DNA from 3 places in the Shewanella sp. NKUCC05_KAH genome. Region 2 is predicted to be linked to each of the others. Evidence: predicted binding sites of a transcription regulator. Region 2 holds the regulator's gene; each other region holds the start of a gene.
What was found. The regulator NrdR, encoded in region 2, represses ribonucleotide reductase genes. The targets are predictions, from matches to a motif close to AAACACNANATNTNGTGTTT.

Region 1 (10,414 bases), on a different contig from region 2:
ATGAGGCCTCTACCGGTCTGTTAGGCGCTATCGGTGGCTTTATGGCTATCCTAGGGGTGATTATTCTGCCGATTACCTCAGGCGATACGGCTTTCCGCTCTGCACGTTTGATTCTGGCTGAATTTTTCAATATGCCACAAATCTCACTACCAAAGCGCTTAGTGTTAGCTCTCCCACTATTTGTTATCGGCGGCATATTGACCCAAGTGGACTTTGGTGTGATTTGGCGCTACTTCGGTGTAGCAAACCAAGCCACTGCAGTATTAATGCTGTGGACGGCTTCGGCTTACCTGCTACGACATAACAAACTGCATTGGATTGCGACAATTCCAGCGATGTTTATGACCACTGTGGTAATCACCTTCCTACTGAACTCGTCAACCTTAGGCGCAGGTTTACCTATGACGGTATCAACCATAGCGGGCATAGTCACAACCTTAGTGATTACAGCACTCTTGATTGTGAAAACCAAAGGTAAAGGCGAAATTGATTTACCGGTTGAAACTGAGCTTAAAGAGCCAGTCAAAGACTAGTCAAACAGTCCAAATGACCAACCTAAAACAGGCGCTTTATTGCGCCTGTTTTGATCATACTGCTCCACCAATAACAGCTATCACAGGTTTAAGCTAGCAAGGTATTCAAGCTTGACTCGATACCATTCCACACTGTATCAGGCATACAAAACTGCTATACTCCCGCCATAGCACATTGCAACATGCATAATATGAATCAATCGAATAACCCGCTCCACGGCATTAAACTGGAAACGATCATCACTTATTTAGTCGAGAAATACGGCTGGGAAGAATTAGGGGAAAGAATTAATATCCGCTGTTTTACCCACGATCCCAGCATCAAATCCAGTTTACGTTTTTTGAGAAAAACAGAGTGGGCGCGGGATAAAGTCGAATATCTTTATTTAAGAGCCAATAAATTACCCTTGCCGCCACCCAAAGCAGACTCTAGTCAAGCGGCTAAGAAGCCTGCGGCAAAAATTGCGACGAAGAAAACCAATCAAACTCCCCCTGACAAGTCTGTTAAAAGCGATAAACCTAGCACAGATGACAAAGTAAATAGTCATATTTGGGGTAACAGTTAATCTTCGCCCTCTGCAGCCATAAAACGTGAACAGTCCTCACTTGAGGGCTGTATTGTCATCAGCAATATCGCGCTTTTTGCCAAATAAGCCAAAAATTAGCTTCAGTTTTCCAATTAATGGCCGATAGCGATTTGAGTATCAACACAGTTTGCATCTAATGGAGTATGGAATGAGCATTAATGGAATAAACAGTGCCACAATCGGCTCAACTTTCACTCCGGTATCGGGCGCATATATCGCAGCAACTCCTGCCACAACAAAAACGGCGACTAATGAATCGACAGCAGATGCGCAGGATACTCAAGACACAGTCTCCATTTCTTCAGCCGGCCGCGCCGCATTGTCCGCAGATGTAGGTGCCCCTTTAAGAGACAATGCTGCAGCCAAAAAAGATGGAACAGAAAATGATGCGTCAGAAGAGCCCATGACGTTAATCGACCAACAAATCCAGAAAATAAAAGAGCAGATCAAAGCACTACAAAAAATGCTGGCCAAACTTAAAGGAGATGACTCTGAGGTTGCAGAGCAACAACGTAAGCTAATCCAAGAACAAATAATGCAGCTAAGTAGTCAAATAGCAACCTTGACTGATAAGAAGATGCGCGACGCGCAAAAGTCAGCTTAGACAAGATAACTGACCAATAGTCTTTGTAATACAGCCCGTAATGGATGATAACCTAGATAGGAAAGCTAAACATTAAACGCCAAACATTGAGCCCATCGCCACGACGATAACTGAATCCGATGCGATCAACACTCAATAATTCACCGCCTAACGGCTTAGAAAACGCGAGGGAAAAACCGGCCTCATAACTGCCTGAAACTATGGTATCTTGCTCTATCTCGCTAATAAATCTAAGTTCATTGAAATACCAATAGCCTACAGCAAAGATCCTTGGTTGCACCTGCAGATCCCACCATTGCCAGCGTGGTGCTAACCCTAAATCAACACCTGTTTGTAGTACTGCAAATTGATCCGAAAACTTACCATAGTGCTCGCTGTACCCTGCAAAGCGTAATCTCGATACCCACACAGCATCCTGCCCTGCTAAGGTAAAGTCATACAAGCTACTGATCCCTGAGGCGATAATAGCAACGTTATCGTTTTTATCGAAGTTAGTGCCAAAACCGATATCTAAATACCCTTCCATTCGAGTATTTTCGTTCGCCTGCCAATGATGCTCAAAACCTGGGGTAACTGTCATAGTACCTATCGACGACGGTAACTCGCCTTCAGTGATATCTTTGGCTAAATAATCAAAAAAGCCAAAGGAGATAGGTAAACGTAACCAAGTTTGGCTACCACTATCTTTCTTCAAATCAAAAGTTAACGGAATACTAACGACGGTCGCATTTTGGTTTGCAGCGCGGTAAACGCCAGTGCCAAGATAACTACCAAAGGCGTAAACGGAATTTGGATTAGTGCTAGTTTCTATCGGATTACTACCATTAGCATTATTAGGTGCATGATTGATAGAAAAGTCGGAATAATCCGCTTGAGATGCAGATACGAATGTATTTGTAGCAGAGACACTATCGGCAAAGGTGGTAGGAATAACGCTCAGTAATGCCAAGCACATTAGCGACAAGCTTAATAGCAACCGACTGAAAAAATGGCTCAATTGACTTAAACCTTCCTCATTTTTAACTCAATCGGTTGACTCATCATGATGACAAAATTACTTATTTTCATCCATAAAATGATATTCAGACATCATGTGTCCAAGCTCAGTGGATTTAGTTTTTAAGTACGCTTCGTTATAACGATTTTTACCAACTTGCAGTGGTACGCGCTCAACCACTTCGATGCCAAACTCCTTCATCGCTTTCACTTTACGCGGATTATTGGTCATCAAACGCACATGCTTCACCCCTATCTGTTCCAGCATAGGCTTGATCATGTCGTATTTACGCATATCCGCTTCGAAACCGAGTTGCTCGTTGGCTTCAACCGTGTTGGCGCCTTTATCTTGCAGCTCATAGGCGCGAATTTTATTCAGCAAACCAATGCCACGGCCTTCTTGGCGTAAATAGAGGATAAAGCCACTGCCCGTTTCCGCAATATTTTGCATGGCAGCTTGTAACTGAAAACCACAGTCACAACGCAAGCTAAATAAAGCATCGCCGGTTAAACACTCGGAATGAATACGGCCCAACACAGGTTCATCCGCACTGAGAGTACCGAATGTGAGCGCAACATGCTCTTTACCTGATTCGGTATCTTCAAAACCATGCATGGCAAACACGCCCCAAGGAGTGGGTAACTTTGACGTCGCGACATATTTTATCGACATACTTAACCTTAACGACAACTCTCATTCCATGAGACGAATAAGATCCCTAGAAACAAAACGAGGATTAGGCACTTAGCCAACTAAGCGCACTATTCTAAAGTGTTTTCGAACAATCCAGAAATACTTTAGTGTTTTAATCAACTAAACCAAACATGAATGTCTTTTCGATGGGCAGCACGAAGGAATGGATTAAAACGAAGCAGTGCATAAATACAAGGAGCACAAACACGCGATCGACACTCGATCCCGTGCCAGTGACATCCTATCCCACATTAAAATTTTGCGGGAGCGTATCCAGTAACTTCCGTTAGCCCCATTTCACGGCCGATAGCCGTCATAGGGTGGATTACCACAAGCCCTTTGACAGACTTTTTCAGTTTGCCCATGTCCGCTTGTTCCGCTTTTGTCAAAGCACGATGGAAAGGCAAACCTTTGATATCTGACCCTTGCTTATTCAATAAGCGGGTTTGTTGCCCTTTCACACTGCCGATTTGCTTAGTGACCGCAGCGATTTCGCGTTTGAACTGGGCAATAATGACGTCATCGCCTCTTTGTTCAGCCGCAGCAAGTTTACGACGAAATTTATCTAATTTATCGTTAAGCTGCTGCAGTTCTTGCTTTAAATTCATTCTGTTACCTTAAATTACCTAAGTTAGCCACAGTAAAATCTTAGCCTGATTATGCTAGCGTCTGTGTCAAGGCCTGAGATTATAGCAGCAAGTTACAGATCCTCGTTACCGCTTTTATAACAAACGAATGATCTGATTGCTGCTACCGCGAAAGACAAGACTCGGATCGGCAAGACTTTGTTCAAATTTTCCGTCCACCAGCACATCAATATAGGCCAACACGGCGCGCTGTTCATCACTCAACTCATCGAGCACATAACCTGTCCACAGCCAAATATCCTTCCCCTTACACTCAGCCTTGACTCGTTTGACGAGCGTCAAAATGGCACTGAGATTGACAGGCAATAAAGGATCTCCGCCCGAAAGCGATAAACCACGGCGCACAATCCGCTGATCATTGAGATCGGCAATAATCCTATCTTCCATCGTCCTATCAAACACATGCCCAGAACGGGGATCCCACGTGCTTTGGTTGTAACAACCGCGGCACTGGTGCTCACAGCCAGAGACAAACAAGGTCGCACGGGTACCTGGGCCATTGACCACATCGATAGGGAAATACTGATGGTAATTCATTGATGGTCACTCACAGTGCATTTCATCTTTTAACATTGGTATTTACCCCATGGCACCATTGATGCCACGTGATGCCACGGAATAAGTCTAACAGGCAGAATAAGGTAATAGTGTTACAAGTGTTTGATCCTGCGTTTTACTTCTTCTTGCTTGCCATAATTAAAGGGCCGCGCATCAGGACTGCCTAAGTAACCGCACACACGGCGCGTCACTGAAACCCGACTAGGCTCATGATTGCCACACTTAGGGCAAGTGAACCCTTTACTGGTACAACTAAATTCGCCGGTAAAGCCACAGTCATAGCATTCATCAATTGGTGTGTTAGTGCCATAGTAAGGCACGCGGCTGTAGCTATAATCCCAGACGTTTTCCAGCGCTTCGAGGTTATGCTGCATATTGGGATATTCGCCGTAACAAATAAAACCACCGTTCGCGATAGCGGGATATGGCTGTTCAAAATCAATTTTATCGTAAGGATTTACGCTTTTTTCCACATCAAGGTGGAAACTATTAGTGTAATAGCCCTTGTCCGTCACCCCTGTGACTAGGCCAAATTGCTTCGCATCCAGTTTACAAAAACGGCTGCAGAGACTCTCACTTGGCGTGCTATACAGACTAAAGCCATAACCTGTTTCGGCCTTCCACGCATCGGTAGCCGCTTTAAGATAAGCTACAATAGCAACGGCTTTTTCCCTTAATTGTGCATCATCAAAGACATGGGTTTGGGGACCATAGAGTGCATTCATAGTTTCATGCAAGCCAATGTAACCGAGTGAAATTGATGCGCGGCCATTTTTAAAGATTTGCGCCACATCATCATCAGCCCGTAAACGTACACCACAGGCGCCTTCCATATAGAGGATAGGTGCCACGCGGGCTTTAACACCGTTCAGTCGCTCAATACGGGTATCCAGTGCTTTACGGGCTATTACTAATCTGTCATCTAAAATGCGATAAAATTCAGCCTCATCGCCATTGGCTTCTAAGGCAATCCGCGGCAGGTTTAAACTGACCACTCCCAAATTATTACGCCCTTCATGCACAAGCTCGCCATTTTCTTCATAGGTGCCTAAAAAGCTACGGCAGCCCATTGGGGTTTTAAATGAACCGGTAACTTTCTCGACTTGCTCGTAATTGAGGATGTCGGGATACATACGCATTGTCGCGCATTTGAGCGCCATCTGTTTTACATCGTAATTGCAATCGCCCGCTTTATGATTAATACCATCACGAATCGCAAACACTAGCTTAGGGAATACTGCAGTCTTGCGATTTTTACCCAATCCCGCCATCCGCACTTTGAGCATTGATTGCTGAATTAAGCGTGATTCCCATGACGTGCCTAAACCAAACCCGAAGGTCACGAACGGTGTTTGGCCATTGGCAGTGTGTAAGGTATTGACCTCATATTCCAAAGACTGGAATGCATCGTGACATTCTTTTTCAGTTTGCGCCGTGGCAAAGGCTTTGGCGTCGGTGATCTTCCAATTCAGTGCAATTTGGTAATGCTTGTCGTAGCTCTTAGCGACAAATGGCGCTAACACTTCATCGATACGGTTGATAGTAGTGCCGCCATAGATATGGCTCGCCACTTGGGCAATGATCTGCGCGGTCACCGCTGTCGCTGTTGAAATAGACTTAGGGGTTTCAATTTCGGCATTACCCATTTTAAAGCCGTGGGTCAACATGCCAGCTAAATCAATCAACATGCAGTTAAACATCGGGAAAAACGGCGAGTAATCTAGGTCGTGGTAATGGATCTCGCCCGCTTCATGGGCAGCGACCACATCCTTTGGCAAAATATGACTCTTGGCGTAATGTTTCGCGACTATGCCCGCGAGTAAATCCCGCTGAGTAGGAATGACTTTTGAATCTTTATTAGCATTTTCATTGAGTAAAGCCGCATTGCTTTGCTCAACTAAACCACGGATTTCGAGGTTGAGTTTACTGGTCGCTTCACGGCACACATCTCTGTCGTGACGGTATTCGATATACACCCGCGCCAGGGACTTGTACGGCCCTTCCATCAGTAAATTCTCAACCGCATCTTGTAGATGGTGGATATCGACTTCTGCTAATGGCGCGACGCTCTGACTGATACACGCTGCCACTGTCGCTGCATAGTCGCCATCCTCTATTCCAACTGAGTTTGCAGCGGCATTCACTGCATCCCGTATCCTTGTTTCATCAAAAGGTGTGCGGCAACCATCACGCTTAATTACGACTGGCATTGTTCAGTTCCTCTCCATCTCGCCTAAAAATTAACACTACATCTAGTGATTTTAAAAGCACAAAACACAATATGTAGAGCATTAGGCTACAATGACGGTAAGGAGTCCATGATCCAGATCATAGTTTTTAGGATGAAATAAAAGAACAAACAAGAACTGCAGCTAGGCCCAATTATCTGAAAATTGCGCCTTGACCTGCTGATTAAACCCAGCTAGTTGAATGCGTGACAATTTGTGTTTATCACGCACTATGGATGTGAATTAACGTTTAGCAAGCGCAAGATAACTACTGAGTTGGCCCGATGCAGATTGATGTGCCCCCATAGATGAAGCGAGTTGCATCATAGATTTTAGCCCCTGCCACTGCTGCTTTTGAGCATCCGTAAGCGGAGGTTCAGAATTCAAATAATCCGTCAATTGGCTAAGGACTTTCGTGGCCTTCTGGGCTAGCACCGGCGACTGAGCATCATCCATATTGGTTAAGACGTTCTTAGCATCTACTAAGGTATTGATAAGAGGATTATTGGGTGATTTTTTAGCTAATGATTTTATTTCATCATCTAAAAAATCTTGCAACGATTGTTTAGTCGGCGTTGTTGTGCTCGGCACTGTAATACCGTTTTTCGATAAACGCTCGAGTTGCACATCCGATAAAATGCCATCCTTTTGTAAGCGCGACACCAATGCAGGAATATCGGCGACGCCAAATTGACCATCGGCAAAAAAATCCTTCGCCATCGATTGAATTTTCTGTGCGCGTTGCGCCCGTGGCGACAGCGCTATCTCATCGGTTTTACCTTTATCGGGTTTGGTAGCATCCGTCTGCGTTTTATTCGTTTCTGTCGTAGTATCGGTTTTAGCCGTGCTCGTCTTTTGGCTATTGGCACCATAGGCATCGGCGATACTGGCACTGCTGCGATTAAGATTAAAGGCATTTAAAATAGAATTCATCGTCAAAAATTCGGCGTCTAAGACTCAATGACGGTTTTAAAGCAAAAACTAAGCCAATCAAGTATTAATCAGTGCAACCCCTGAGTTAATAGCATCACTATGCATAAACCAACTTATATCTAGGACTGAATATCTTCGATCAAGGCAAGACATTGCCGCCTTAGTAAATCGAGTGCCTCAGCGTCCATCTGCACTTTATCAAGCAAGGTTTGCTTCAAGGCAAGAGCTTCGTGCCTGATACCCTCTCCTTGACTTGTCAGAGTGATCAGTTTTTTCCGCTCATCTTCAACGCAGGCTAATCGCGTAATCAACCCCTTCAACTCTAACCGCTTGACTATTGGCGTTAGGGTTCCCATATCGAGTTTAGTCGCCATTGATAGCTGGGTTTGGCTGCAGCCGTTTTGACGCCACAGGGTTTGCATCACTAAATATTGAGGGAAAGTTAACTCGTATGCCTCGAGTAGAGGCCGATAAGCACGCACTAATGCATTGCTCGCAGAATATAACGCGAAACAAACATTATCGGATAAACAGAGTGGATCGCTAGAAGCTTGGCTATGAGTCTGTTTTGTAGCGTCTAGCTCAGGTTGAGGTAAGCAATTCTGCACGTTTAAGCGCCTGTCATTTAAACATAACGCTATCTTATCCGATCTGTCCCACCCCATCTAGTTTGCGCGCAAACTATTTGCATTCAATCTTAAAGCCACGTAGAGTTAACATCATTAGTTTGCGCACAAACAAAAGGTGAGTTTTTATGAAGAGTATGACAGAAACCCGTGAAATCCATCTAGCTAGTCGCCCAGAAGGCATGCCTACGGCACAGAACTTTACTTTAGTAAATAAAGCGTTAGCACCGCTCGCTGATGGACAAGTGCTGATTAAAAATCTATGGATGTCGGTTGACCCTTACATGCGCGGGCGCATGGTTGATCGCAAGAGTTATGTTCCGCCCTTCGCCTTAAATCAAGTCTTAGAAGGCGGTGCGATTGGTGAAGTTATCGCGTCAAAAAACACCGAGTTCCCGGTTGGTACTAAAGTCAGCAGCATGCTAGGTTGGCGTGAACACGCAGTCACAGATACCGCAGGACTGACAGCTTTACCACTAACTACGCTTGATAATTCACATTTCCTCGGCGTACTCGGAATGCCAGGCATGACAGCTTGGACAGGACTGACTCGCATTACAGATTTAAAAGCGGGTGAGACACTGTTCGTTTCCGCAGCCTCTGGCGCAGTAGGTAGCGTAGCCTGCCAAATTGGTAAACTAATAGGTGCTCGTGTAATAGCCTCTGTCGGTTCAGATGAAAAAGCTGAATTATTAAAAAGTTATGGTGTTGATGCGGTCATCAATTACAAGACTTGTGGCAATCTTACCCAAGCGTTGACAAAAGCAGCTCCAGAAGGGGTTGACGTGTATTTTGAGAACGTCGGTGGTGAGCATTTAGCCGCAGCGCTGAGCAATATGAAAGATCATGGACGTATCGCTGTTTGTGGTATGATTTCACAATATAACAACACAACTCCAACACCTGGCCCTGACAACTTAGCCCTAATTGTAATGCGAAAACTCAAGTTAGAAGGCTTTATCGTATCCGAACATTGGGCGCATTATCCTGAGTTCACCGCAAAAATGACTCAATGGTTAGCGGAAGGCAAAGTAAAAGCAGAACAAACAATTTATCAAGGGCTTGAACAAGCACCTGATGCTTTTATCGGTCTATTTGAAGGTAAGAATCGCGGTAAAATGTTGGTCAAACTAGCCTAAGTCACCAACAAAGCGGTATAAACATCTCAATATGAGATAGCAAATAGTCGGTATCGCAAAAGTGATACCGACTTTTGTTTATCTTGCAATCAAACGCTATCTATATGAAAGCTTTTGACTCTACATTTTGCATCATCAGCCTTTCCAGAGCGCAGCTTCAATCAAGTGGGCGACTTTCTCCACCGCAGCTTCGCCGGCGGCAATCGCCTCATCAGCACGGTGAAACTCCATAGTGCCGATATTTCCCACCTCTGGCACAATACAAATATCTGGTGGATCGCCCATCAACCGCGCCCGTTTATGCCTTTGCTCTAAAATACCCATAGATTGCGACATCACAGCAATCATCCCCGGATTCGATTTAGTGCCGAGTGAAAACTTATCGGTTAGGTTGCTGACATAATCTCGGCCACGGGCGAATAAATCCATAAAGCCCGTTTCTTGTCGCGCTGGCATATCCATTTCAGCTTGGACAGTCCTTTGGCTGGTCATATTCACGGGTAACACTTGGATACGCCCAGAATGATAGCCATATAAATCCACTGCAATCACCACATCAACGCCCATGGCGCGGCTGACCGAAACAGGAACAGGATTCACCACAGCACCATCAACTAACCAGCGTTCTCCTTGTCTGACAGGAGCTAAAATCCCCGGCATGGAGCAAGAGGCCCGTACCGCTTGCCGTAAATCCCCTTCAGTAAACCAAATTTCCTGACCAGAGTATAAGTCAGTCGCGACGGCTGCAAAGGGACGATTGAGATTCTCAATATTCACATCTCCTATACGTGCATGCAGCACATCGAACACCTTGTCTCCGCCGATAAGCCCGCCCTTACGCCATCGAATATCCATCAAGCCAAGCACGT
Region 2 (10,414 bases):
AATTATTAGCTATGTGGATACGCGAGTATGTGAGTGGGCCTTCGAGTGATTGAAAGTGATTGAAAGTGAGTGATTAAATGTGAGTGGAGATAAATCATGGATAGACTCGAAGCGGCAAAGGTGTTTGTGACTATTGTTGAGCGCGGCAGCATGATCAGCGCCGCCAATGCCTTAGATATGTCGCGTTCTATGGTGACCCGTTACTTGAGCGAAATGGAGGAATGGTCTGGTGCTAGGTTATTGCATCGCTCGACGCGCAGCCTCAGCTTAACGCCAGCGGGCGAGCAAGTGCTGGACTATTGCCATCGGCTGCTCGAACTGGCTAACGAAGTGCCGGCGGTCAGTCATGCCGCTGTGGCGATTCCGCGAGGCTTATTGCGTATTAGCTGCTCCCAGTTTTTGGCGCATCAGATTTTAGCGCCCGTGGTACAGCAATATTTAGCCAGTTATCCGCAGGCGAGCGTGAATTTCCACGTGAGCAGCCAAACCGTCGATTTAGTCGCCGAGCGGATTGATCTGGCTATTCGCATTACCAATGAACTCGATCCCAATCTTATCGCTAGGCGCTTAGGGGAGTGTGAGTCTGTGGTATGTGCCGCACCGAGTTATCTTGCCGCGCGCGCCGCCGTGCTGCATCCCGAGGATTTAACTCAGCACAACTGCTTAACCTATTCCTATTTTGGCGATGTGATGTGGCGCTTTTATAAAACCGATGTAGGGGCGAAACAGGCTCAAGCGCTGAACTCCGATCCTAAGGTAAACCAAGGTCAGGCGTTTAATGTGCCTGTGAATGGCAATTTTAGCGCCAATGATTCCATGGTGGTGCTCAATGCTACACTGGCAGGCGAGGGGATTGCTATGCAGCCTGTTTGGGCGGTGAAACCCTATTTAGACTCGGGTCAGTTAGTGCCTTTGTTAACTGAGTTCATGCCTCAGTCCCTCGGTGTGTATGGCGTGTATCAATCCCGCAAACATATGCAGCCTGCACTTAGGGTGATGATGGACATGCTGGTGGCCTATTTTGCCAGCTTGAAAAGCTGAGTCGTTCATAGAAATCATTCAAGAGCCCGCCATAAAACTAGCTCATAAAAAGCATCCAATGAAAAGGAGCGCAGATCCTTCGATCTGAGCTCCTTTTTTTACTTAATCACTTATGTGTTTAAGTGCTAAAGCGACTACTTAATCATGCGCTTGTATTTCAAGCGGTGTGGCTCAACCACATCGGCGCCATAGGTGTTTTTCAACCATGCCGAGTATTCTGTGTAGTTACCTTCGTAGAAGTTCACTTGACCTTCGTCGCGATAATCCAGAATGTGGGTCGCGATACGGTCGAGGAACCAACGGTCATGCGAAATCACCATAGCGCAACCTGGGAATTCCAGAATCGCTTCTTCCAGTGCGCGCAGGGTTTCAACGTCTAAATCGTTAGTGGGTTCGTCGAGGAGTAATACGTTACCGCCCGCTTGCAGCAGTTTGGCTAAATGCACGCGGTTACGTTCACCACCAGATAAAGTACCGATGACTTTTTGCTGATCGCCACCACGGAAATTGAAGCGGCCTACATAGGCACGGCTCGGGATTTCCATGTTGTTGATACGCATGATGTCTTGACCACCGGAGATTTCTTCCCAAATGGTGTTCTTATCATTCATCGAATCGCGGAACTGCTCAACCGAGGCCAGTTGCACTGTATCACCCAGCTCAATGCTGCCGCTGTCTGGCTTTTCAGCGCCGGATAACATGCGGAACAGGGTCGATTTACCCGCGCCGTTGGCACCGATAATGCCGACGATCGCGCCCTTAGGCACAGAGAACGACAGGTTGTCGATCAATACGCGGTCACCGTAAGACTTGGTCAGGTTATTCACTTCAATAACCTTGTCGCCTAAACGTGGTCCGGGCGGAATAAACAGCTCGTTGGTTTCGTTACGTTTTTGGTAATCGTTAGTGTTCAGCTCTTCAAAGCGCGCCATACGGGCTTTGCCCTTAGACTGACGGCCTTTCGCACCTTGGCGTACCCATTCCAATTCTTTGGCAATGGTTTTTTGACGTGCGCTTTCGGTGGCTGATTCTTGCTTCAGACGGGCATCTTTCTGCTCAAGCCATGAAGAATAGTTACCTTCCCACGGAATACCTTCACCGCGGTCGAGTTCTAAAATCCAGCCAGCGGCATTGTCGAGGAAGTATCTGTCGTGGGTAATCGCGACCACAGTACCAGCATATTCCTGCAGGAAGTGCTCAAGCCACGCCACAGATTCAGCATCCAAGTGGTTGGTGGGTTCGTCCAGTAACAGCATTTCTGGTTTTTCAAGCAGCAAGCGACAAATCGCCACGCGGCGACGTTCACCACCGGATAATACTTCGATTTTCTCATCCCAATCTGGCAGACGCAGGGCGTTGGCGGCGCGCTCAAGGACGTACTCTAAGTTATGGGCATCTTGGGCTTGGATAATGGCTTCGAGTTCGCCTTGCTCTTTTGCAAGGGCGTCGAAATCGGCATCCGGCTCGGCGTAGGCGGCATAAACGGCATCGAGGCGAGTCAGGGCATTTTTTGCCTCTGCTACCGCTTCTTCAATCGCTTCACGCACGGTTTGATTCGGATCGAGTTTAGGTTCCTGCGGCAGGTAACCGATTTTCAATCCCGGCATTGGGCGCGCTTCACCTTCAATTTCGGTGTCAATACCCGCCATAATGCGCAGTAGTGTCGACTTACCTGAACCGTTGAGGCCGAGTACGCCAATTTTGGCGCCGGGGAAAAAGCTTAAAGAAATATCTTTAAGGATCTGCTTCTTAGGCGGAACAATTTTACCCACCCGCAGCATGCTGTAAACAAACTGAGCCATTTTTCTCTATCTTAAGTGACTAATGATGCGGCTAATTCTACTCGATTGCGCGCCGAACTCAACTCGACAATGAGCCAAGTTCAAGCACTATCTGCAGGAATTTCATGTTTCAAATACTGGGATTGTGACCGCGTTCCGAGTAGAATACCGCGCAACCCTACCTATAAGAATTGGCAGCTGGAGTAAGCAATGCTGAAAAAAGATATGAATATCGCAGATTATGATCCGGAACTGTTTAACGCAATTCAGAATGAAACTCTGCGTCAAGAAGAGCATATTGAGCTGATTGCTTCTGAAAACTACACCAGTCCACGCGTGATGGAAGCGCAAGGTTCACAGTTAACCAATAAGTACGCTGAAGGCTATCCAGGCAAGCGTTACTACGGTGGTTGTGAGTATGTGGACGTAGTTGAAACCTTAGCGATTGAACGTGCTAAACAACTGTTTGGCGCAACTTACGCTAACGTACAACCTCATTCAGGTTCACAGGCAAACAGCGCGGTTTACATGGCATTGTTAAAACCTGGCGATACCGTACTGGGCATGAACTTAGCTCATGGTGGTCACTTGACCCACGGTTCACCCGTTAACTTCTCTGGCAAACTGTACAACATCATTCCTTACGGTATCGACGAGTCTGGCAAAATTGACTACGAAGAGATGGAACGTATTGCCATAGAACACAAGCCTAAGATGATGATCGGCGGTTTCTCTGCCTATTCAGGTATCGTTGACTGGGCAAAAATGCGTGAAATCGCAGATAAAATAGGTGCTTACCTATTTGTTGATATGGCGCACGTTGCCGGTCTTATTGCTGCGGGCGTTTATCCAAACCCAGTACCACACGCGCACGTTGTGACATCTACGACCCACAAAACCTTAGCGGGTCCTCGTGGTGGCGTGATCTTATCTGCTGCTGACGATGAAGACTTGTACAAAAAGTTGAACTCTGCGGTATTCCCAGGCGGTCAAGGTGGCCCATTGATGCACGTTATCGCAGGTAAAGCGGTGGCGTTCAAAGAAGCCCTAGAGCCAGAATTTAAAGTTTACCAACAGCAAGTGGTTAACAACGCTAAAGCTATGGTTGAAGTGTTCCTTGAGCGCGGTTACAAAATCGTCTCTGGCGGAACCAGCAACCACTTAATGCTAGTTGACCTGATTGGTCGTGACTTAACGGGTAAAGAAGCCGATGCCGCCTTAGGTAGCGCTAACATTACCGTGAACAAAAATTCAGTGCCAAATGATCCACGTTCACCCTTTGTGACCTCAGGTGTGCGTATCGGTACGCCAGCCATTACGCGCCGCGGCTTTAAAGAAGCGGAATCGAAAGAGCTGACTGGCTGGATTTGTGACATCCTTGATGATGCGAACAATCCTGCTGTGATTGAGCGTGTTAAGGGCCAAGTATTGGCACTGTGTGCACGTTTCCCTGTTTACGGTTAATTTGCCTATGCATCTACGTTTAGTAGATGAAGGGCCGAGATTGATCGCCGACTGACTTGATACTTGTCACATCAGGTACTTAGCATCAGGCACTTAACATCAAGTAGTTAACATTAGGTTGTTAAGCTCAGGTAGTTAACCTCAGCCCATAAATAGGATAAAATCCCATGGCCGCATCTCGCGGCCATTTTTATTGGTAAAATCTTAAGTTTAAATCCATTGCGTTTGACTGAGATTTAACAGGTAAACCCATTAACGCTTTACGACCATTCACTGGCAGGAGGCTCAATGCATTGTCCATTTTGTAGCGCGACAGATACTAAAGTCATCGATTCCCGATTAGTGGCAGAAGGCCACCAAGTGCGCCGTCGCCGAGAATGCACCGAATGTCATGAAAGATTTACCACCTTCGAAGGCGCCGAATTAGTCATGCCTAGGGTGATTAAGCGCGATGGTTCACGCCAACCCTTCGATGAAGAAAAACTCCAAGGTGGCATGTTGCGCGCCGTTGAAAAACGCCCCGTATCTATGGATGAAATAGAGCAAGCGCTGAGCAAAATCAAGTCTACTCTGCGCGCCACTGGCGAGCGGGAAGTGCCGTCAGAAATGGTGGGTAACTTAATGATGGAGCAATTGATGAGCCTAGATAAAGTCGCCTACATTCGTTTCGCTTCTGTGTACCGCGCCTTTGAAGACGTGTCTGAATTTGGCGAAGCCATCGCCAAGCTGCAAAAGTAGTCATTGAGTTTTGTCGCCGACAAGGCAGACGTGTACGAGCGATTGGCGTGAAAGCACAAATTTAAAAGACAGGTTTGTAAGACTGGTGAAAGCCGAAACCTTTAACAACAGGGTTGAACATGAGCTTGAACATAAGTTGGTCCGTACTCGATACCCAAATGATGAGCCGCGCGATTCAATTGGCGCGCAAAGGCTTTTACACCACGAGGCCCAATCCCAGTGTGGGCTGCGTTATCGTTAAAGATAATCAAATCATCGGTGAAGGTTATCATCAAAAAGCGGGTGAACCCCACGCCGAAGTGCATGCGCTACGTATGGCTGGCGAACGCGCCCGTGGCGCAACGGCCTATGTCACTTTAGAGCCCTGCAGCCATTATGGGCGCACGCCGCCCTGCGCCTTGGCACTGATCAATATTGGCGTTAAACGTGTAGTAGTGGCGGTGGAAGATCCTAATCCGCAAGTGGGTGGTCGTGGCATTCAAATGTTGCGTGACGCCGGCATTGAAGTGGATGTGGGATTACACCGCGATGAAGCCTATGCCTTGAATTTAGGCTTTATGAAGCGCATGGAATCGGGTTTACCCAGAGTTACGGTAAAATTAGCCGCGAGTCTCGATGGTAAAACCGCGCTGTCTAACGGTGTGTCTAAATGGATAACTGGTCCAGAATCTCGCCGCGACGTGCAGCGATTACGTTTACGTTCTTGTGCACTGGTCACGGGAATTGAAACCATACTGGCGGACGATCCCTCACTCAATGTGCGTTATCAGGAACTTGGCAGCTTAAAAGACCGTCTAACCGAAGCGCAATTACTGCAGCCATTAAGAGTGATACTCGACAGCCGCGCCCGTTTGCCGTTATCGGCCGCCTGCTTGGCTATCGTATCGCCCATACTCTTGGTCTCTACCGTGGCTTATCCCGCAGAGTTTCAAGCACATTTGCCCTCCCATGTGAGTTGCCTCGTGTTACCTGCAATTGCAGGTCGCGTCTCATTGCCTGAACTATTAAGCTATTTAGGCCAAAGCTGTAATCACGTGTTGGTGGAAGCGGGTGCAACCTTAGCAGGCGCTTTTTTAGCGCAGGGGCATGCCGATGAGTTAGTGCTATATCAAGCGATGAAAATCCTCGGTGGGCATGGGCGTAATCTGCTGCAATTGCCCGATTATCAAACCATGGCACACATTCCTGCACTCACGTTGGTCGATGAGCGCAAAATAGGGCCAGATACCCGTTTAATCTTGAGCGTTATGCTTGATACCTCTTTATCTAAATCGAATTGGAGCAAGATAACCGTTTAACCTTGAGTCTTATGCCTTATTACTTCTTTATTTAATTAAGTGAGTTAACCATGTTTACTGGGATTATTGAAGCCGTTGGCACCCTGCGCAAACTGGAGCGTAAAGGCGATGATATTCGTCTTACCGTGGCGAGCGGCAAACTGGATTTAAACGATGTACGTCTAGGCGACAGTATTGCTACCAACGGTGTGTGCTTAACGGTTGTGCAGCAATTAGCCGACGGTTATGTGGCTGATGTCTCTGCCGAAACCGTGAGTCTAACCGGCTTTGCTAATTATAAAGTGGGCACTAAGGTGAATCTTGAAAAGGCCGTTACCCCAACCACACGCTTAGGCGGCCATATGGTCAGCGGTCATGTTGACGGTATTGCAACGGTTGAGCAACGCCTAGTGCGTGGTCAAGCTATCGAGTTTTGGTTAGCCGCCCCCGCAGAGCTTGGGCGTTATATTGCCCATAAAGGTTCCATCACCATTGATGGCGTGAGTCTGACGGTTAACGAAGTGGACGGCAGTCGATTCCGCTTGACCATAGTGCCGCATACCGCAGGTGAAACCACGTTAATCGACCTGCAAGCGGGCGATAAGGTGAATATCGAAGTGGATTTAATCGCCCGTTATCTTGAACGCTTGATGAATTATGATGGCAAAGACAGCAAGAGCGGTGGTGTCACCATGGAAATGTTAGCCCGTGCCGGCTTTGTGCGTTAGTGCACAGGAGCAGATTATTTAACTTAAGCTTATCGGCAGCTTAGGTTATTTAGGTATAGAATTTCATAATAACAGCAAAATCATAAGGTCCTACAATGGCGCTGCACAGTATAGAAGAGATCATCGAAGATATTCGTCAAGGCAAAATGGTTATTTTGATGGATGACGAAGACAGAGAAAACGAAGGTGATTTGATCATGGCGGCCGAAATGGTCACGCCAGAAGCGATTAACTTTATGGCGAAATATGGCCGTGGGCTCATTTGCCAGACCATGACTAAAGCCCGTTGCCAGCAGTTAAATCTACCCTTAATGGTGACGAATAATAACGCCCAGTTCTCGACTAACTTTACGGTTTCTATTGAAGCGGCGGAGGGTGTGACTACTGGTATTTCGGCCCACGATCGCGCTGTAACGGTGAAAGCGGCTGTGGCTAAAGAGGCTAAAGCGTCTGATTTAGTGCAACCAGGGCACATCTTCCCGTTAATGGCACAGGACGGCGGCGTATTAACCCGCGCAGGCCACACTGAAGCTGGTTGTGATTTAGCCCGTCTTGCGGGACTTGAGCCATCGGGCGTTATCGTTGAGATTTTGAACGAAGACGGCACTATGGCACGTCGCCCAGATTTGGAGATTTTCTCCGAGTTGCATGGCATCAAAATCGGCACTATCGCGGCTTTAATCGAGTATCGCAATACCAAAGAAACCACGGTTGTGCGTGAAGCTAAATGCAAATTACCGACCCGTTTTGGTGAGTTCGACATGGTGACCTTCAGAGACACTATCGACAATCAACTGCACTTTGCCTTAGTCAAAGGTGAGGTGAAAGAAGATTGTTTGGTGCGCGTGCATTTGCAAAATACCTTCAACGATTTACTCCACTCAGAGCGCGATCAGCAACGCAGCTGGCCACTCGAAAAGGCGATGGAGCGTATTTCTGCAGAAGGTGGTGTATTGGTTTTACTCGGGAATCAAGAACATCCCTGTGAAATCCTCTCTAAGGTGAAAGCCTTTGAAGCTGAAGATCAAGGCCAAGCGCCTGCATCTGCAAAATGGCAGGGGACGTCGCGTCGTGTGGGTGTGGGTTCGCAAATTCTCGCCAGCCTTGGTGTGACTAAGATGCGCCTGCTCAGCTCGCCTAAACGCTACCACTCACTTTCAGGCTTTGGCCTTGAAGTGACTGAGTATGTGGCGGACTGAAACCCAAAGTTACACTGAAGTAAAATTAACAATTTCTGATAATTTGCATAGGGCTCTGGGCAATTGGCTGTGATATCATGTCGCCACTTTTCGCCCCGAGCTGGGTGCTTTAGCTAAATTAGGTAAGATAATGAACGTAGTTCAAGGTAATATCGAAGCGAAAAATGCCAAAGTTGCGATTGTAATTTCGCGTTTCAACAGCTTTTTAGTTGAGAGCTTGCTTGAAGGTGCACTTGACACGCTGAAACGTTTTGGCCAAGTCAGCGACGACAATATCACTGTTGTCCGTGTACCAGGTGCGGTTGAGTTGCCGCTAGCTGCGCGTCGCGTAGCTGCCAGTGGTAAATTCGACGGTATTATCGCATTAGGTGCGGTGATCCGTGGTGGTACTCCTCATTTTGATTTTGTTGCAGGCGAATGTAATAAAGGTCTAGCTCAAGTTGCTTTAGAATTTGATCTGCCTGTTGCTTTCGGTGTTTTGACCACTGATACCATTGAACAAGCGATTGAACGTTCAGGTACCAAAGCGGGTAACAAAGGCGGCGAAGCTGCTCTAAGCCTGCTTGAAATGGTCAATGTTCTGCAAGAACTTGAACAACAGTTGTTATAGTAGGAAAAATAATGAAGCCTTCTGAGCGCCGCAAGGCCCGCCGTTTAGCCGTTCAAGCCATCTATTCATGGCAACTAAGCGGGAATAATATTGCCGATGTCGAGCATGAGTTTTTAACTGAACAAAGTCTCGACGGTGTTGATGTAGCTTATTTTCGTGAGCTATTTTCAGGCGTTGCAACGAAGAAAACCCAATTGGATGAGCTGATCATCCCGCATCTGGAACGCCCGATTGATGAAGTGTCTCCAGTAGAGAAAGCCATAGTTCGTTTAGCGACCTATGAGCTGACTTTCCGTAAAGATGTGCCATACAAGGTCGCGATTAACGAAGCGATTGAGTTGGCAAAAGCTTTCGGTGCGGACGAGAGTCATAAGTTTGTGAACGGACTGCTCGACAAACTGGTTGCACGCAAGTAATAAAGACAAACGGTATCTTAGGATACCGTTTTTCATTGCTAACAAAGGTGGCCGATGTAAGTCGTGCCAAACTGTACAGTGAAAGAATTCCAATTAATTGAATGTTATTTTAGCAACCGCGGCCCCACTCGCCGTGATGTGAAGCTTGGCATCGGTGACGATTGCGCTTTAGTGCAACCCGCAGAAAACAAGTCGATCGCTATCTCCTGTGACACCTTAGTTGAAAATGTCCATTTCTTCCCCGACATGCCTCCCGCTGCCTTAGGTTACAAAGCTTTAGCGGTAAATTTATCTGATCTGGCAGCCATGGGCGCTGAACCCGCGTGGATGACGCTTGCCTTAACGCTACCCGAAGTCGATGAGACTTGGCTAAGTGGCTTTAGTGAAGGTTTATTTGAAGCGGCCGATTACTATGGCATCGCCTTAATTGGCGGCGATACGACTCGTGGTCCACGGGCTATTAACATCACAGTGCACGGCCAAGTCCCACAGGGTAAAGCACTCACGCGTCATGGTGCTAAAGCGGGTGATTGGATTTATGTCACGGGCACGCTCGGAGATTCGGCCTTAGGTCTGGATATTATTCGAGGCGCGCAACAGGCCAGAGCCGAGCATAAAGAATTCCTGATTAATCGCCATTATCGTCCAACACCAAGAGTTTTAGCGGGCCAAGCTTTGCGTTCGCTTGCCTCTAGTGCAATCGATCTTTCCGACGGGTTTATCTCGGATATCGGTCATGTGCTTAAGGCTTCGGCAGTTGGTGCTGTGGTGGACGTTAATTGCATCCCGCTTTCACGCGCGATGCAAGATACCGTCAGCGAGGAGCATGCCTTAGGTTATGCGCTTACAGGGGGCGAAGATTATGAACTGCTGTTCACCGTTCCTGAAGCGCAAAAAGGCGCGCTTGAGACGGCATTAAGCCATGCAGGAGCAAAGTTTGTTCGCGTTGGACAAATTTGTGCAGGCAGTAAGCTCAAGTTGCAACTCAATGGTGAGCCGTTTACACCGCCGTATCACGGTTTCGAGCACTTTTAAGCGAAGAGCATGTTAATGAAATGGTTGTCAAAGGATCAGGTGCTAACGCGCCTGTCATTAAAAAATCCTGTCCACTTTTTGGCACTCGGTTTTGGTAGCGGACTCGCCGCTAAAGCACCCGGTAC
Region 3 (10,414 bases), on a different contig from region 2:
ACGGATACCACGAACGCCTGTTGCAGTACGGCCCATAGGACGTAAGGACAAGACTTCTTCGCCGGTTTCAGGATCGGTTTTCACTTCGCCTGTTTCAGAATCACGTACTTTCTCACCAAAGCGAACCACTTTACCTTCGTTCGAGAACAACATGATTTCGTCATCACCGTTAGTGATATCGACACCGATCAGTTGGTCACCGTCTTTGAGGTTAACGGCGATAATACCGTTTGCACGTGGATTGCTATAAGCAGTTAGTGCGGTTTTCTTCACAGTACCGTGTGAGGTCGCCATGATGATGTACTTGTCAGCCGCGTATTCACGTACTGGCAGAATCGCAGTAATGCGCTCGCCATCGGATAACGGCAACAAGTTAACAATTGGACGACCACGGGCCGTACGGCTCGCTAATGGCAATTGATACACTTTGAGCCAGTACATCTTACCAAAGTCAGAGAAGCACAAAATGGTGTCATGGGTATTGGCAACTAACAGTTTCTCGACGAAATCTTCGTCTTTCACTTTCGTCGCGGCTTTACCTTTACCACCACGGCGCTGAGCTTGGTAATCGGTCAACGGTTGATACTTGGCATAACCTAAGTGCGACAGTGTTACCACAACGTCTTCTTCGTTGATCAAGTCTTCAAGACTCATATCGACTTCGTTGGCATTGATCACTGTACGGCGCGCATCACCATATTCTTCAAGGATTTGAACTAATTCTTCCTTGATCACTTCCATCAAACGCTCAGGACTGCGCAGAATAAACAGCAGACCCGCGATAAATTCGAGCAGTTCTTCGTATTCGGCGATGATCTTATCGTGCTCAAGACCGGTCAAACGGTGTAAACGCAGTTCCAGAATGGCCTGAGCTTGTTGCTCAGTCAGGAAATATTGACCGTCACGAATACCGTATTGTGGCTCTAACCACTCTGGACGCGCGGCGTCATCGCCCGCTTTTTCCAGCATGCCTTGAACGTGGCCTAATTCCCAACCTTGCTCAACCAATTTCACTTTGGCATCTGCAGGCGTGGGTGAGGCTTTGATCAGTGCAATAATCGGGTCAATGTTAGCCAGTGCAACCGCCAGCGCTTCCAAAATATGGGCACGCTCACGGGCTTTACGCAGTTCAAATACGGTACGACGCGTCACCACTTCACGGCGATGCAGAATAAAGCATTCGAGCATTTCTTTAAGATTAAACAGTTTAGGCTGACCATTGGTCAGGGCCACCATGTTAATCCCGAAAGAACACTGCATTTGCGTTTGAGCATAAAGGTTATTGAGTACAACCTCGCCCACTTCACCGCGCTTAATTTCGATAACGATACGCATACCGTCTTTATCAGACTCGTCGCGTAGACCGCTGATGCCTTCAAGCTTTTTATCTTTAACCAGCTCGGCAATCTTCTCGATTAAACGGGCTTTATTCACCTGATACGGGATTTCAGTGACGATAATGCGCTCACGGCCATTATCTTCGGTTTCCACATCTGCCAGAGCACGCATGATCGCGCGGCCACGGCCAGTTTTATAGGCATCAATAATGCCTTTGCGGCCATTGATAATCGCTGCTGTGGGGAAATCCGGACCAGGAATGTATTCCATCAACTGTTCAATCGACAGTGAGGGTTCTTCAATCAGTGCCAAACAGCCTTTCACCACTTCTGTTAAGTTGTGGGGTGGGATGTTGGTTGCCATACCCACTGCAATACCCGATGAACCGTTAATTAACAGGTTAGGTACGCGTGTAGGTAATACAGCTGGGATCTGTTCTGTGCCGTCGTAGTTAGGGACGAAATCCACTGTCTCTTTTTCAAGATCGGCCAGTAATTGGTGCGCTAACTTATCCATACGGATTTCGGTATAACGCATTGCCGCCGCTGAGTCACCGTCGACCGAACCGAAGTTACCTTGGCCGTCTACTAAGGTGTAACGCAGTGAGAATGGCTGGGCCATACGGACGATAGTGTCATAAACAGCAGAATCACCATGGGGGTGATATTTACCGATGACGTCACCAACCACACGGGCAGATTTTTTGTAAGGCTTGTTCCAATCGTTCTTCAATTCACTCATGGCAAACAGAACGCGACGATGAACCGGCTTTAAGCCGTCGCGCACGTCTGGTAATGCACGTCCCACGATAACGCTCATGGCGTAATCAAGGTACGAATTCTTTAGTTCGTCTTCGATATTAATTGGCGAAATAGATGATGCCAGATCAGTCATAAACTGCTCGTTCCCCTGAAAAATAGCCGACAACGTATAATCCGTATCATTGCCTAGCCCAAAAACGTGATTTGGCATTCTAACACAGTTATTTAATGTCGCCAGACCTATCATTATCGAATTGAGAGTCTGGTGGCTTAATAGATGAAAACACTGTCAATTTGGTCGTTTGAGCTATAAACAAGCGTTGAAATACACGGCTTACGATGAGGAAAAATCGTCAACGGGATGAAGTAAAAGGTCGATACGGAGCACAACAATTAACATAAAAGCAGATAACTGCTGAAAATTCACTCAACCACAAGGGCTTAGCTCAGTCGAGCACTTTGTTTATCAAACATAGTCGTTATAATAGCCGCACAATACAGCTTCTTCAGGTAATAGCATGCATCAGAATACCAATGTAGACCCACAGGAAATCGCAAAGTTTGAACGTATGGCCGAAACTTGGTGGGATCTCAACGGCGAATTTAAGCCGCTGCATCTATTAAACCCGCTGCGCTTAAACTATATCGATCAAACCGCTGGCGGTATTTTCGGCAAGAAAGTGCTCGATGTCGGCTGTGGTGGCGGCATATTGTCTGAAAGCATGGCCCGCATCGGCGCCGAGGTTGATGGCTTAGATATGGGTGATGAGCCCTTAGAAGTCGCCCGCCTACATGCCCTCGAAACGGGCGTGAGCATTAATTATGTAAAAAATACTGCCGAGGCCCATAGCCAAGATCATCAAGCCTATTACGATGTGGTGACCTGCATGGAAATGCTCGAACATGTACCCGATCCACAATCTGTGATCAAGGCTTGCTGTGACATGGTTAAACCCGGTGGTCATGTGTTTTTCTCCACCATCAACCGCAACATTAAATCCTACGTGCACACCATTTTAGGCGCGGAATATTTGCTAAAAATGCTACCAGTTGGCACCCACGAGCATAAAAAATTCATTAAGCCTTCAGAGCTGATTGAGCTAGTAGATAATACCGATCTTATCTGTACCGATGCCTTAGGGGTAAGCTACAACCCATTGACGGGCATTTTTAAGTACACGCCTAAGGTTGATGTGAATTACATGATAGCGACGCGTAAGGTTGATTAATATGAGTCTGGCACAGATCAAAGGCGTACTGTTCGATCTCGACGGCACCTTAGCCGATACCGCGCCGGATCTAGTGCAGGCCCTCAATTTAAGTCTTCAAGACGTCGGCATCGCCGCGCAGCCGTTAGCGGCCATGCGCTACGCCGCATCCCACGGCAGTTTTGCCTTAGTCGATGCCGCGATCCCTGATGCGGCAGAAGATCTTCGGTCTCAAGTTCAGCAAGGGCTACTCGCCCACTATCAGCGTATAAATGGCGATCATTGTGCGCTATTTACAGGCATAGTGGCATTACTCGACTGGCTCGAGTTAACTCAGTTGCCGTTTGGGGTGATCACCAACAAGCCTGCGCGCTTTACCCGTCCCTTATTGCGAAAACTGAATTTACACTTGCGTATGCCCGTTATCATCAGCGGCGATTCTACAAAACACCCAAAACCCCACACCGCACCAATGCTGTTAGGCGCACAACAACTAAACTGTGCTCCAGAGCACATTTTGTATCTTGGGGATGCCGAGCGAGATCTGCTCGCGGCCGAGGCTGCTGGCATGTTAGGCGGCGTGGCCCTATGGGGTTATCTGGGCGTGAACGACAAGCCGTTGCAATGGCCTGCGCACGCGCATTTTGCGAGCCCAACTGAGCTACATCAAGCACTAATCGAAGCATTGGCTTAACAACATCAACCAAAAACAGCGCCTACAATGCTCACGAATAAGGCATCCAATACGTAACCTCACTGACGGACATCAGTGTGTCAGCATACTATTTATGACCCACGGAAAAAGTCAGACGGATAAAAGATCGGCACTCGTGAGCGATCGCGATCTAAAGAAAAGATCGCCTAAAAATCCCCCATGAGTGTGACACGCTAACCTGAAATTGAGCTTCAAGGTTAGTCGTTACTAACGCAAAATTTTATCCTCACGTTATCCACAAGATGTCCCCTGAATTCAGACTTGCAAATAGGGGCAAACCTCACTATCTTGTATCCCATATAATTTAAAACACCATATCTTGTGTATAGGTAACAATCAGACACACTAGAAGCTCGCCGCTTAATTGACTCGTTTTTAACCAGTCAGCTGTATTTAAGGGACGATTATTGATTGTTTTACAAGGATACGTACGGTGATTTTGCTCACCTAAATACATATAAGAACCAAGGCCTATCTCCAAATGAATAGCACTATGACAGTCACAAAACGCTGTGGCGATCGTGAGAATATCGATCTCGAAAAAATACACCGCGTAATTACTTGGGCAGCCAAGGGATTAAAAAACGTTTCTGTTTCGGAAGTTGAACTTCGCTCGCACCTACAGTTTTTCGATGGCATCCCAACCGAAGCTATCCATGAAACCATTATCAAGGCTGCGGCGGATTTAATTTCGCCAGAATCACCGGACTATCAGTTCCTTGCTGCCCGTTTAGCGGTGTTTCATTTGCGTAAGAAGGCCTTCGGTCAGTTTGAGCCGCCCGCATTGTATGCTCACGTGACTAAGTTGGTTGAGCTAGGTAAATACGATCAACACATTTTAAGAGATTACACTCGCGAAGAACTGGATGTGATGGATACCTATATCGACCATTGGCGCGATATGGACTTCTCTTACGCAGCGGTAAAACAGCTTGAAGGCAAATATTTAGTTCAAAACCGTGTGACCCACGAAATCTACGAGAGCGCCCAGTTCCTTTACATTTTGGTTGCGGCTTGCTTGTTTGCCCGTTATCCAAAAGAGACGCGCCTGAAATACGTTAAAGATTTCTATGACGCGGTATCAACTTTTAAACTGTCGCTGCCAACGCCAATTATGGCCGGTGTGCGCACCCCAACGCGTCAGTTTAGCTCTTGCGTACTGATCGAATGTGGTGATAGCTTAGATTCCATCAACGCGACCGCTTCGTCTATCGTGAAATACGTCAGCCAACGTGCGGGTATCGGTATTAACGCCGGTCGTATTCGCGCCTTAGGTAGCCCAATCCGTGGTGGTGAAGCCTTCCACACAGGTTGTTTACCTTTCTATAAGTATTTCCAAACCGCAGTGAAGTCGTGTTCTCAAGGCGGCGTGCGTGGCGGTGCTGCGACCCTGTTCTACCCTATTTGGCACTTAGAAGTCGAATCTCTGCTGGTATTGAAAAATAACCGCGGCGTCGAAGACAACCGTATCCGTCATTTAGACTACGGTGTGCAGTTGAACAAAGTCATGTATCAACGTCTGATCAAAGGCGAAAACATCAGTTTATTTAGCCCATCTGACGTGCCTGGCTTGTACGATGCTTTCTTTGAAGATCAAAACGAATTCGAACGTTTATATGTGCAATATGAGCAAGACAGCAGCATTCGTAAGAAAACCATAAAAGCCGTTGAGCTGTTTTCACTGATGATGCAAGAGCGTGCCTCAACGGGCCGTATCTACATTCAGAACGTGGATCACTGCAACACTCACAGCCCGTTCGATTCAAAGGTCGCGCCGATCAGACAGTCTAACCTGTGTCTTGAAATCGCCCTGCCGACTAAACCATTGAACAACATCGATGATCCAGAAGGTGAAATCGCGCTTTGTACGCTGTCAGCACTTAACTTAGGTTCTATCAAAGCGTTATCAGATATTGAGCCATTAGCCGACCTCGCCGTACGCGCACTGGATAATCTATTGGACTATCAAGATTACCCTATCAAAGCCGCGCAAATCGCCTCGATGAATCGCCGTACCTTAGGCATAGGCGTGATCAACTTCGCTAACTATTTAGCGAAAAACGGCATGAAGTATTCCGATGGTAGTGCGAACGCTTTAACCCACAGAACCTTCGAAGCGATTCAGTACTATTTACTGAAAGCCTCAATGAACTTAGCCAAAGAGCAAGGTGCGTGTCCGTTATTCCACGAGACCACTTACTCTCAAGGTATTTTGCCAATTGATACCTACAAACGTGATTTGGATAAAATTTGTGCCGAACCATTGCACTTAGACTGGGAATCACTGCGTAGCGATATCAAGCAATATGGCCTGCGTAACTCGACGCTGTCGGCATTAATGCCATCAGAAACCTCGTCGCAAATCTCCAATGCGACCAATGGTATTGAGCCACCACGTGGCCTTATCAGCGTGAAATCGAGCAAAGACGGTCAGCTAAAACAAGTGGTACCTGATTTCGATACACTGAAAGATAGCTATGAATTGCTGTGGAAAATGCCAAGCAACGACGGTTACTTACAGTTAGTGGGTATTATGCAGAAATTCGTTGACCAAGCGATTTCGGCTAACACTAACTACGATCCTTCACGTTTTGAAGGCCGTAAAGTACCCATGCAAACCCTGCTGAAAGATTTGCTCAATGCTTACAAGTTAGGTGTTAAAACGCTTTACTACCATAACACTCGCGATGGTGCGTCGGATTCACACGATGACATCACCAATTTAGAGAAAGAAGATGACGGTTGCGCCGGCGGCGCATGTAAAATCTAGTCTTTAACTTTAACGTTAACGGTTTTATAGGGATCCCTATTTAGTGGATCCCTATCCATTGGAAAAATAGCACCATGGCCTACTCTACCTTCTGTCAAACACCTAACGATGCCACCCGTGAACCTATGTTTTTAGGTCAATCGGTCAACGTGGCTCGTTACGATCAACAAAAATATGAAGTGTTCGAAAAACTGATAGAAAAGCAGTTATCTTTCTTTTGGCGCCCGGAAGAAGTAGACGTCAGTCGCGATAAGATTGACTACGGTGCATTGCCTGATCATGAAAAACACATCTTTATTTCGAATCTGAAATACCAAACCCTACTCGACTCGATTCAAGGCCGCTCGCCCAATGTGGCCTTTTTGCCGCTGGTGTCACTGCCTGAATTAGAAACCTGGATTGAGACTTGGTCTTTCTCTGAGACGATTCACTCGCGCTCATACACCCACATCATTCGCAATATTGTTAACGATCCTTCAGTGATCTTCGACGATATCGTCGTGAACAAAGAAATCTTAAGCCGTGCGACCGATATCGCCGCTTATTACGATCATTTGATCCAACTGACTCAGATATTCCATTTACTCGGTGCAGGAACCCATGTCATCGATGGCAAAGAAGTCATAGTAAACACCCGCACCCTGAAAAAAGCCTTGTACCTGTGCATGATGTCAGTCAACGCCCTAGAAGCCATTCGTTTCTATGTTAGCTTCGCCTGCTCATTTGCCTTTGCTGAACGTAAGCTCATGGAAGGTAACGCGAAAATTATTCGCTTAATCGCCCGTGATGAAGCCTTACACTTAAACAGCACTCAGCATATTTTAAGCATCATGCAAGGCGGTAAAGACGATCCAGAAATGGGTGAAATTGCTGCAGAATGCCAACAGGAAGCTTTCGATTTATTCTTCAAAGCCGCAGAGCAAGAAAAAGAATGGGCCAAATACCTGTTCAAAGACGGCTCTATGATAGGTTTGAATGAACAGATCCTGTGCCAATACGTTGAGTTTATTACTAATCAACGCATGAAGTCGGTGAATCTACCGCAACCATACCCAGAAATAACCAATCCATTACCTTGGATGAAAAACTGGTTAGAAAGCGATGCAGTGCAAGTTGCACCACAGGAAGTTGAAGTCTCTTCATACCTTGTCGGCCAAATCGACTCCGCGGTTGATGGTGATGAGTTCCTCGACTTCGATCTATAAGACACTTAAAAGTGACGTTACAAAATGGCATTAAAACAGTGACATCAAAAAAACGGCCACAAAACCTGTTTGCGAAGGCGCCAATCGTGCGCCTTCAAGGTCAACCTGTGTTGCTCTTTACCGAGCAACAAGGCACTTTGCTGCAAGCGCTCGAAGCCAAAAAAGTCAAAATCTTCTCAGAATGTCGCAACGGTTTCTGCGGTGCCTGCAAAACACGCGTCATCAGCGGAAAAGTCAGCTATTTAAACGAACCCTTAGCCGAACTCAAACATGATGAATGTTTGCCCTGCTGCTGTGTACCAACCGAAGATTTAGAGCTGGATCTATCACCTGAAGGTGCAGCTGTGGTCACCTATGCGTGTCAATCGAATCAGAATAAAGCCAGTTTGGCAAAGTCAAAGCAAACACAAAATGTAGCAAGTGACACACGCACGCAGAAACAGGCAGTGTTTGAAGACTCATAACGGCAAGACTCGATTGTTCAATAAGCTGCTTTAAACAAGATGTAGCGTTAAAAGCAAAAATCGCTTTCAAACAAAAATGAGCTCTTAAACAAAGAGTAGCTTTAAGACAAACAGCCCCTTTCAATACAGCCTAAATCAATCCGCGCCATTAGATACCAAACGTATTAAAACCCACTATTTTCCCTTCTCTCTATTTTCAATGCATTCACACTAAAAAACCTAAAACAAACTAAAACAAACTAAAACAAAAAAGCCTGAACACAGGTTCAGGCTTTCAGGATCTAAAATTGAATACTTAACGCTTAAAACGTACGACTTAACGACTTTCTATAAACGCATTGCCAGTTCAGCGCCTTGGCGGATTGCACGCTTAGCATCAAGCTCTGCCGCGACATCTACGCCACCAATCAGATGCACAGGCAGGCCAGTTGCTTTCATCTCATCCACTAACGTGCGATTCGATTCTTGCCCAGCACACAAAACGACGTTATCAACGGCCAGCACTTCAGCGGTTTCACCCACGCGAATATGCAGTCCTGCATCATCAAACTTATCGTAACTCACGCCCGTTTTCATCTTCACATCATGTTGCTTAAGCACAAGACGGTGGATCCAGCCGGTGGTTTTGCCTAAGCCCTTGCCCATCTTCGACGTTTTACGTTGCAGTAAAAACACCTTACGATGATCAGTATTGTCGGAATGAGGTTCAGTTAGGCCGCCTGCATGCTGGTAAGTTTTATCTATGCCCCACTGTTGTAGCCATTTATCGGGGTTCAAGGTGCTCGACTGGCGCTCACACAAAAAGTGCGCCATATCGAACCCTATACCGCCGGCGCCAATCAAGGCCACCGTATTACCGACAGTCACTTCACCCGAGAGCACTTTTTGATAATCGACCACCCGTGGGTCGTCAAAACCAGGTAAGACTAAATCACGCGGCACAACGCCTGAGGCGATTACCACATCATCAAACTTTTCGGTCGCCAACACACTGGCATCGAGGCGAGTGTTTAATCTCAGCTCCACCTTATGCAGCTTAATTTGGTTAATGAAATAACGAATAGTCTCGTTAAACTCTTCTTTCCCAGGGATTTTACGGGCGAGATTAAACTGACCACCCACCTCAGATTTTGCTTCAAACAAGACAACGTCATGGCCACGCATGGCGGCATAAACAGAAAACGCCATGCCCGCAGGGCCTGCCCCCATCACCGCAATACGCTTTTTATTGGCTGTGGGTAAGAAGTTGATTTCAGTCTCATAACAGGCGCGAGGATTCACTAAACAGGTTGCGCGCTTGAGGGAAAAGGTATGGTCAAGACATGCTTGGTTACAGCCAATGCAGGTGTTGATAAGCTCCGGCGTGTTCACCGCAGCCTTATTCACAAACTCAGGATCAGCGAGGAATGGCCGCGCCATCGATACCATGTCAGCTTGACCTGAGGCGATAATCTGCTCACCAATCTCAGGGGTATTAATGCGGTTAGTCGCAATTAAGGGAACGGAAACAGATTGTTTGAGCTTTTCTGTCACCCACGCAAAGGCGCCACGGGGCACGCTTGTCGCAATGGTCGGTACTCGCGCTTCATGCCAGCCAATGCCCGTATTTAGAATGGACACACCAGCTTGCTCTAACCACTGGGCCAGTTGCACTACTTCATCCCAAGTCGAACCGTTATCCACCAGATCGAGCATGGATAAACGGAAGATAATGATGAAATCTTTACCAACTTTTGCCCGTATCGCGTTAACAATCTCAATCGGGAATTGCGCCCGTTTTTCAAACGCACCACCCCATTCATCGGTGCGAGTGTTGGTACGCGCACTAACAAACTGATTAATCAAATATCCTTCAGAACCCATCACCTCAACACCATCGTAACCCGCTTTCTTGGCAAGGGCGGCGGAGCTGGCGTAATCCTTAATGGTCGAGCGCACTTGGCGACTAGACAT

Region 1: nrdD (anaerobic ribonucleoside-triphosphate reductase) is a predicted target of NrdR. The motif match lies at 6,861-6,880, and genes of this name have one in related genera.
Region 3: nrdA (class 1a ribonucleoside-diphosphate reductase subunit alpha) is a predicted target of NrdR. The motif match lies at 4,330-4,349, and genes of this name have one in related genera.

The regions. Positions count from the first base shown of each region.
Region 1 covers NZ_JAHKQZ010000002.1:304,308-314,721, forward strand. Annotated here, with positions in the region: gene KO533_RS03235 (carbon starvation protein A) at 1-533, shown strand, start outside; gene KO533_RS03240 (VF530 family protein) at 716-1,099, shown strand; gene KO533_RS03245 (FlxA-like family protein) at 1,269-1,724, shown strand; gene KO533_RS03250 (hypothetical protein) at 1,777-2,721, opposite strand; gene ribA (GTP cyclohydrolase II) at 2,779-3,393, opposite strand; gene KO533_RS03260 (YibL family ribosome-associated protein) at 3,666-4,022, opposite strand; gene nrdG (anaerobic ribonucleoside-triphosphate reductase-activating protein) at 4,137-4,598, opposite strand; gene nrdD (anaerobic ribonucleoside-triphosphate reductase) at 4,712-6,829, opposite strand; gene KO533_RS03275 (hypothetical protein) at 7,091-7,780, opposite strand; gene KO533_RS03280 (MarR family transcriptional regulator) at 7,900-8,388, opposite strand; gene KO533_RS03285 (NADP-dependent oxidoreductase) at 8,535-9,545, shown strand; gene rssA (patatin-like phospholipase RssA) at 9,681-10,414, opposite strand, start outside.
Region 2 covers NZ_JAHKQZ010000010.1:119,086-129,499, reverse strand. Annotated here, with positions in the region: gene KO533_RS11015 (LysR family transcriptional regulator) at 97-1,041, shown strand; gene ettA (energy-dependent translational throttle protein EttA) at 1,176-2,843, opposite strand; gene glyA (serine hydroxymethyltransferase) at 3,033-4,286, shown strand; gene nrdR (transcriptional regulator NrdR) at 4,575-5,024, shown strand; gene ribD (bifunctional diaminohydroxyphosphoribosylaminopyrimidine deaminase/5-amino-6-(5-phosphoribosylamino)uracil reductase RibD) at 5,144-6,322, shown strand; gene KO533_RS10990 (riboflavin synthase) at 6,373-7,029, shown strand; gene ribBA (bifunctional 3,4-dihydroxy-2-butanone-4-phosphate synthase/GTP cyclohydrolase II) at 7,125-8,228, shown strand; gene ribE (6,7-dimethyl-8-ribityllumazine synthase) at 8,359-8,838, shown strand; gene nusB (transcription antitermination factor NusB) at 8,850-9,254, shown strand; gene thiL (thiamine-phosphate kinase) at 9,333-10,289, shown strand; gene KO533_RS10965 (phosphatidylglycerophosphatase A) at 10,305-10,414, shown strand, end outside.
Region 3 covers NZ_JAHKQZ010000001.1:169,157-179,570, forward strand. Annotated here, with positions in the region: gene gyrA (DNA gyrase subunit A) at 1-2,232, opposite strand, end outside; gene ubiG (bifunctional 2-polyprenyl-6-hydroxyphenol methylase/3-demethylubiquinol 3-O-methyltransferase UbiG) at 2,618-3,328, shown strand; gene KO533_RS00795 (HAD-IA family hydrolase) at 3,330-4,001, shown strand; gene nrdA (class 1a ribonucleoside-diphosphate reductase subunit alpha) at 4,504-6,792, shown strand; gene nrdB (class Ia ribonucleoside-diphosphate reductase subunit beta) at 6,867-7,997, shown strand; gene yfaE (class I ribonucleotide reductase maintenance protein YfaE) at 8,036-8,461, shown strand; gene KO533_RS00815 (NADPH-dependent 2,4-dienoyl-CoA reductase) at 8,789-10,414, opposite strand, start outside.